2 linked regions of the Thiosocius teredinicola genome follow. The protein of the gene in region 1 interacts with the protein of each later gene in a pairwise test. Links are inferred from orthologs where the notes say so. Each region holds a gene or a part of one and is shown in the gene's direction. Other genes may lie near its edges.

What was found.
Region 2: the proteins of glnK (region 1) and glnL interact in binary tests that used the Escherichia coli proteins (3 or more experiments, as listed by UniProt). The link is inferred for Thiosocius teredinicola from one-to-one orthologs.

What each region holds. Positions count from the first base shown.
Region 1 is NZ_CP019936.1:4,518,439-4,521,760, reverse strand. What follows is about bases 310-3,308. They hold glnK (P-II family nitrogen regulator), read left to right. Parts: upstream 310-1,639; coding sequence 1,640-1,978; downstream 1,979-3,308. Other genes in these bases: B1781_RS21360 (ammonium transporter), read left to right, coding at 2,000-3,286; B1781_RS21370 (TorF family putative porin), read left to right, coding at 848-1,561; B1781_RS21375 (accessory factor UbiK family protein), read right to left, coding at 315-563. Outside these bases: B1781_RS21380 (YifB family Mg chelatase-like AAA ATPase), read right to left, coding at 1-268. UniProt on the Escherichia coli protein: Involved in the regulation of nitrogen metabolism. Regulates the activity of its targets by protein-protein interaction in response to the nitrogen status of the cell.
Region 2 is NZ_CP019936.1:17,685-20,917, forward strand. Bases 1-2,910 are described here. They hold glnL (nitrogen regulation protein NR(II)), read left to right. Parts: upstream 1-855; coding sequence 856-1,965; downstream 1,966-2,910. Other genes in these bases: B1781_RS00075 (DUF4124 domain-containing protein), read left to right, coding at 1-693; ntrC (nitrogen regulation protein NR(I)), read left to right, coding at 1,958-2,910. Outside these bases: more of ntrC, read left to right, coding at 2,911-3,233.

The sequences.
Region 1 (3,322 bases):
GGATGCCGATCGCGATTGCCAGATCAAACCGGCTGCCGTGCTTGGGTATATCTGCAGGGGCAAGGTTGACCGTGATCCTTCTGGCGGGGAAATCAAATCCGCTGTTGACCAGCGCGCTGCGCACGCGGTCGCGGCTTTCCTGTACCGCCTTCTCGGGCAGTCCGACGATGTTGAAGCTGGGCAGACCGTTGGCGAGATGAGTCTCGACGGCTACCGGTGGGGCGTCGACGCCAATAGCGGCGCGACAGTGTGTTACTGCAAATGCCATGACCTTCCTTGGTCCTGAGGGCCTGCGCTGTAGCAGGCCGGATTGATCAGCGCTTGGCGTCGGCCTCCATGGCCGCAACGCGATCTTCGAGCGCTTTGAGTTTCTCGCGGGTGCGCAGCAGCACCGCCTGCTGAATCTCGAACTCTTCGCGGGTTACCAGATTCAGTTTCGCCAGTGCGGCTTCGACGCTCGATCGCACGTTGCGTTGCACGTCGTTCTGCAAATTTTGCAGGCCGCGCGGCAGGTTTTCGGCGACGCGCCGCGACAGGTCATCGAACAGTTTGGGATCCAGCATGTTGTCCTCCGACGGCCAGTTGCCGCGAGCAGCGAAGGGTAAGAAACCGCGTTCCGGGTGTCCAGTTTCATCAATGCACCAAGATGATGCACCAACTTGGGGCGGGCTCTCCACAAAAGTTTGCTTTTGGTGCGAGAGCAGCGCCAAAAGGTACCGTAGTCAGGCTGTAACCAAATGAAAATCAAAAAGAAAGAGTCGTTGGCATATGTCGTGCTAAATGCTGGGGCAGTCGCGTGTTCAACACCGATCTTTTCAAAAGCACAGCCTTAGGGAGTTAACCAAATATGAAGATGAAGAAGGCAGCCCTTGCAGTCAGCGCGTTGTTGATGACGTCGACATCTGTAATGGCAGAGTTCAGTGGCAATGTCGCACTCACCACGAACTACATTTTCCGCGGTATTTCGCAGAACGATAACTCGTTTGCGATTCAGGGCGGCTTCGATTACGAGCACGAGTCGGGCTTTTATGCCGGCATCTGGGCTTCCAACGTAGACGACGAGTTCTTCGCCGGATCCAGCATCGAAATCGACACCTACCTGGGTTGGGCGGGCACGGTTGGGCCGGTCGATCTGGACGTTGGCTACGTCCGTTACAACTACCCGGATAGCGACGAGAACGATCCGAACATCGGTTATGAAACCGATACCGACGAATTCCACGTTGGCATTTCCAAAGACTTCGGCGTACTGGCAGCCGGCTTCACCGTCAACTACAGCCCTGACTTCTTCGATGTCGGCGACGGCATGTACTACGACCTGGGTATCGATGTGCCGGTCGGCAGTTTCACGATCTCGGCGCACTACGGCGTGACCGACATCGACGAGAAGAGCGGTCTGCCTGATCTCGACTACGAAGACTGGAAACTCGGTGTTTCGACCGAATACGCCGGCTTTGGTTTCGATCTCAGCTACACCGATACCGCCGACGATGGATTGTGTGACGGCACGCCGGCTGTTTGCGGCGATCACATTGCATTCACCGTTTCCAAGTCGCTGTAAGCCGAACCTAAAAAACTAACCATTTAATTTTTTCACTGGCCACCTGCCATTGTCGCAGGTGGCCTAGGAGAAGTACCTATGAAACTGGTTGCAGCCATCATCAAGCCCTTCAAGCTCGATGACGTGCGTGAAGCCCTTTCCGACATCGGCGTCACGGGTATCACCGTTATCGAAGTCAAGGGATTCGGTCGCCAGAAAGGCCATACCGAACTGTATCGCGGCGCTGAATACGTCGTCGATTTCCTTCCCAAGATCAAAGTTGAAATCGCGATCGATGACGATCAGCTCGACGCGGTTATCGAAGCCATCAGTGCCGCTGCCAAAACCGGCAAGATCGGCGACGGCAAGATCTTTGTTTACGAACTTTCTCAGGCCATTCGCATCCGCACAGGCGAATCCGGTCCTGAAGCACTTTAAGCCTGCCGGGGGTTGCTAAAAATGGAGAATCATATCTTTGAACTCCAGTACGCCATAGACACGTTTTATTTTCTGATCTGTGGTGCGCTGGTTATGTGGATGGCGGCAGGTTTCGCCATGCTCGAGTCGGGCCTCGTTCGTGCGAAGAACACGACCGAGATCCTCACCAAGAACGTCGCTTTGTATGCCGTTGCTTGCATCATGTACATGGTCATCGGCTATCACCTGATGTATGACGGTGGCGTGCTGTTGGCCGGTATCGAAGGCGGTGAAGCGCTGGTCGCGGATGCGCTGAAGTCGTCGGCAGAGAACGGCTTTGACGGTGACGCGGTTTACTCGAGCGCGTCGGACTTCTTCTTCCAGGTGGTGTTCGTTGCGACCGCAATGTCGATCGTATCGGGCGCGGTTGCCGAGCGTATGAAGCTGTGGGCCTTCCTGTTGTTCGCCGTCGTCATGACCGGCTTCATCTACCCGATGGAAGGCAACTGGACTTGGGGCGGCGGTAGCGTCTTCGGTCTGTACAGTCTTGGCGACGACTTCGGCTTCTCCGACTTCGCCGGTTCGGGCATCGTTCACATGGCAGGCGCCGCGGCTGCACTGGCCGGTGTTCTGCTGCTTGGACCGCGTAAGGGCAAGTACACCGCCGATGGTCGCGTGAACGCTATCCCGGGTGCCAACCTGCCGCTGGCTACGTTGGGTACCTTCATCCTCTGGATGGGCTGGTTCGGCTTCAACGGTGGTTCGGTGCTGAAGCTCGGCGATATCGCCAACGCCAACTCGGTCGCCATGGTGTTCCTGAACACCAACGCGGCGGCTGCCGGTGGTCTGGTGACTGCGCTGATCGTTGCCCGTCTGTTGTTCGGCAAGGCTGACCTGACGATGGCACTCAACGGTGCACTCGCCGGCCTGGTGGCCATCACCGCCGAGCCTTCGACTCCGTCGGCCCTGTCTGCCACGCTGATCGGTGCCGTTGGTGGTGCGATCGTCGTGTTCTCGATCCTGACCCTGGACAAGATGAAGATCGACGATCCGGTCGGTGCCATCTCGGTGCACGGCGTGGTCGGCTTCTGGGGCCTGATGGCAGTGCCGCTGACCAACGGTGAAACAAGCTTTGTCGGTCAGTTGGTCGGTGCGGGAACCATCTTTGCCTGGGTGTTCGTCGTCAGCTTCGTTGTCTGGCTGGTGATCAAGGCGATCATGGGTATCCGCGTATCGGAAGAGGAAGAGTACGAGGGTGTGGATGTTTCGGAGTGCGGTATGGAAGCCTATCCGGAATTCACCGGTGCTCGCGGGTCTTCCAGCACCTGATCCCAGATCATTCGATCTGTAAGCGAAAAGAAAGGG
Region 2 (3,233 bases), 4.5 Mb from region 1 along the record:
TGCAAGACCGTCGATGCCGACGGCGTGGTGGGTTATACCGACGTGCCGGCGGGTGAATGTCCGAACAAGGTCGAGCTCCCCGATTATTCGCGCTACTCGCCGCGCCCAATCGAACGACCAGCCAACCTGTCGTCGGGCAGCAATGCGCCTGCCGCACCGGAAAACTTCACCGGTTACACAGCGATGGTGATCAGCCAGCCGGAAACCAACGGCACCGTGCGCAACAACGAAGGTAAGGTGCCGGTCGCCATTTCTCTGCAACCGGGCCTGCAACCGAACCACACGGTAAAGATCTATCTGGACGGCACCGCGGTTTCCGGTGCTTTCGATGGTCTGGCAATCGAGCTCAGCGGCGTCGATCGCGGCACGCATACCGTGCGCGCTTCGGTCGTAAATGCCGCCGGTACCGTATTGATCAGTTCCGATTCCGTTGTCTTCACGATGCGTAAAGCTGCGCTGGATGCCGCCGAAGATGGCGATTCCGGCGACAATGGAGATGGTGACGGCGGTGATGGTTCCAACGGCGATGATGACAAAAAGCCGTTCGACCCCGACTATGGTTCCAGTTTCACTCCGTCTGGCGACACGTCCTACGAACCTGGCAGTGGCGCCAACTACAAGCCGGGCACTAGCGGCATCTCGACCACGCCCGGCAAAACCAACCCTGCGTTCAAGCCAAGTTATTCAAAATAAACTCCATGCACTAAAATAGTGCGTGGAGCCTGCAGGTATGCGCCGTGATCGGGCGCATGCCTCGTCAGCCTTCCCCAAGCCGTTGATTTCGCCTTGCAAAATGGGCATTTACGCAACGCCTGTCGTGGCGCGTCATGGCCCAAACTTTGCTTCAGAGGATGCATGCAGGTCTCGATCGAACCCTTGTCCTTGTTAAGCACCAGTATTCTCGACAATTTGGCTTCCGCCGTTGTGGTGTTCAACGAGGATCTTCGCGTCAGCTATCTGAACCAGATGGCCGAGATGCTGCTTGCCATTAGCGCAAAACATGTCCTCGGCGAACTACCGACCAGCTGGATGGCCTGTCATGGCGAACCCCTGGTCGATCTGATCGAGGCCGCCACGATCGGCGCGCCGATCACCAAGCGTGGTGTGGTGTTGTCCACCGACCGCGCCGAAGTCACCGTCGATTGCACCGTCACGCCGGTGGTCGACGAAGACGGCAAGCAGATGACCATCGTCGAGCTGCAGCAGATCGATCGGCACCTGCGAATCAGCCGCGAAGAACGGTTGATCAACCAGCAGGCACTGACGCGCGACGTGGTCCGCGGCCTGGCCCATGAAATCAAGAATCCGCTCGGCGGCTTGCGCGGTGCCGCTCAGTTGCTCGAAAGCGAACTCGAAAGCGAAGAGCTCAAGGAATACACGCACATCATCATCCAGGAGGCCGACCGCCTGCAGGAGCTGGTGAATCGCATGCTCGGCCCCAACCGCCGGCCGAGCTACGCACCGGTCAACGTGCACAATGTGCTCGAGCGGGTGCGCTCGCTGGTGCTCGCTGAAACCGGCGACCGCATCTCGATCGTTCGTGACTACGACCCCAGCATCCCCGAGCTTGTCGGCGATAGCGATCAACTCATCCAGGCGGTGTTGAACATTGTTCGGAACGCGACACGCGTGCTCGACGATGACGGCACAGTGACATTGCGTACGCGCATTCAACGCCAGATCACGATCGGTTCGGGTCGTTATCGTTTGGGCGCCCAGATCGACATCGTCGACGATGGACCGGGCATTCCGCCGGAAATCGCCGAGACCCTGTTCTTCCCCATGGTGACGTCCGGCACGGGCGGCATGGGCCTTGGACTGTCAATTGCACAGTCTTTGATCAATCAACACAAAGGGTTGATCGAGTGCACCAGCCGTAAGGGCGAAACCACTTTCACAATTTTGTTACCGATCGGTGAAGACATCGGCACCGATAGGGGTAAGGAGAACGCTGCCCGTGACTGAGAGAAACCAGGTCTGGGTCATCGACGATGACCGCTCGATTCGCTGGGTTTTGGAAAAGGCCCTGACCAAAGCCGGTATGCACGTCACCAGTTTTTCGAGCGCCAACGGCGTCATGGAGGCGCTTGAGCGCGGCCAGCCCGAAACGATTATTTCCGATGTGCGCATGCCGGGCATGGATGGCTTCTCTTTGCTGGAGAAGATCAAGCAGGCCTATCCCGAACTGCCGGTCATCATCATGACCGCGCATTCCGACCTCGATAGCGCCGTCTCTGCGTACCACAGTGGTGCATTCGAGTACCTGCCCAAGCCCTTCGATATCGAAGAAGCAGTCGACCAGGTTCAGCGCGCGTGCAAGCTGCGGCGTGAAGCGCGCGCCAGCGCAGAACACGAAACCACCGCGGCGACCGAAATCATCGGTGCTGCGCCGGCGATGCAGGAAGTGTTTCGCGCCATCGGACGACTGGCGCGCTCCAACATCACCGTGCTGATCAACGGCGAGTCGGGTACCGGTAAAGAGCTTGTTGCGCACGCTTTGCACAAACACAGTCCGCGCGCCAAGGGTCCGTTCATCGCCCTGAATATGGCCGCAATCCCGCACGACTTGCTGGAATCGGAGTTGTTCGGCCACGAAAAAGGCGCTTTCACCGGTGCCCAGGCGCGACGCGTCGGGCGGTTCGAGCAGGCGCACCAAGGCACCTTGTTTCTCGACGAGATCGGCGACATGCCGTCCGAGCTACAGACACGCCTGCTACGCGTGCTGGCCGACGGCGAGTTCTACCGCGTCGGCGGTCACGAAGCGATCAAGGCCGACGTGCGGATCATCGCTGCCACCCACCAGGACCTCGAGCAATTGGTCATGGAAGGACGGTTCCGCGAGGACCTGTTCCACCGGCTGAATGTCATTCGCGTGCACCTGCCGTCATTGCGCGAACGGCGTGAAGACATTCCTTTATTGATGGATCACTTCCTCAAGCGCGCGGCACAGGAGCTGGGCGTCGAAAGCAAGACTCTGCTGCCGGAGACCATTAAGGAACTCCAAGCGCTAGAATGGCGCGGTAACGTGCGTCAACTAGAGAACACGGCACGCTGGCTGACGGTTATGGCGTCGGGTCGCGAGATCCATGTCGAAGATTTGCCGCCAGAGCTGCATCGCGAACACGATTCGGAAACGAGCGAAGGGGATTGGCGCACGACGTTGCGCATTTGGATTCGCAACAGCCTCAATGCCGGCAAGGTCGGCCTGCTCGACCAGGCGATGCCCGAGTTCG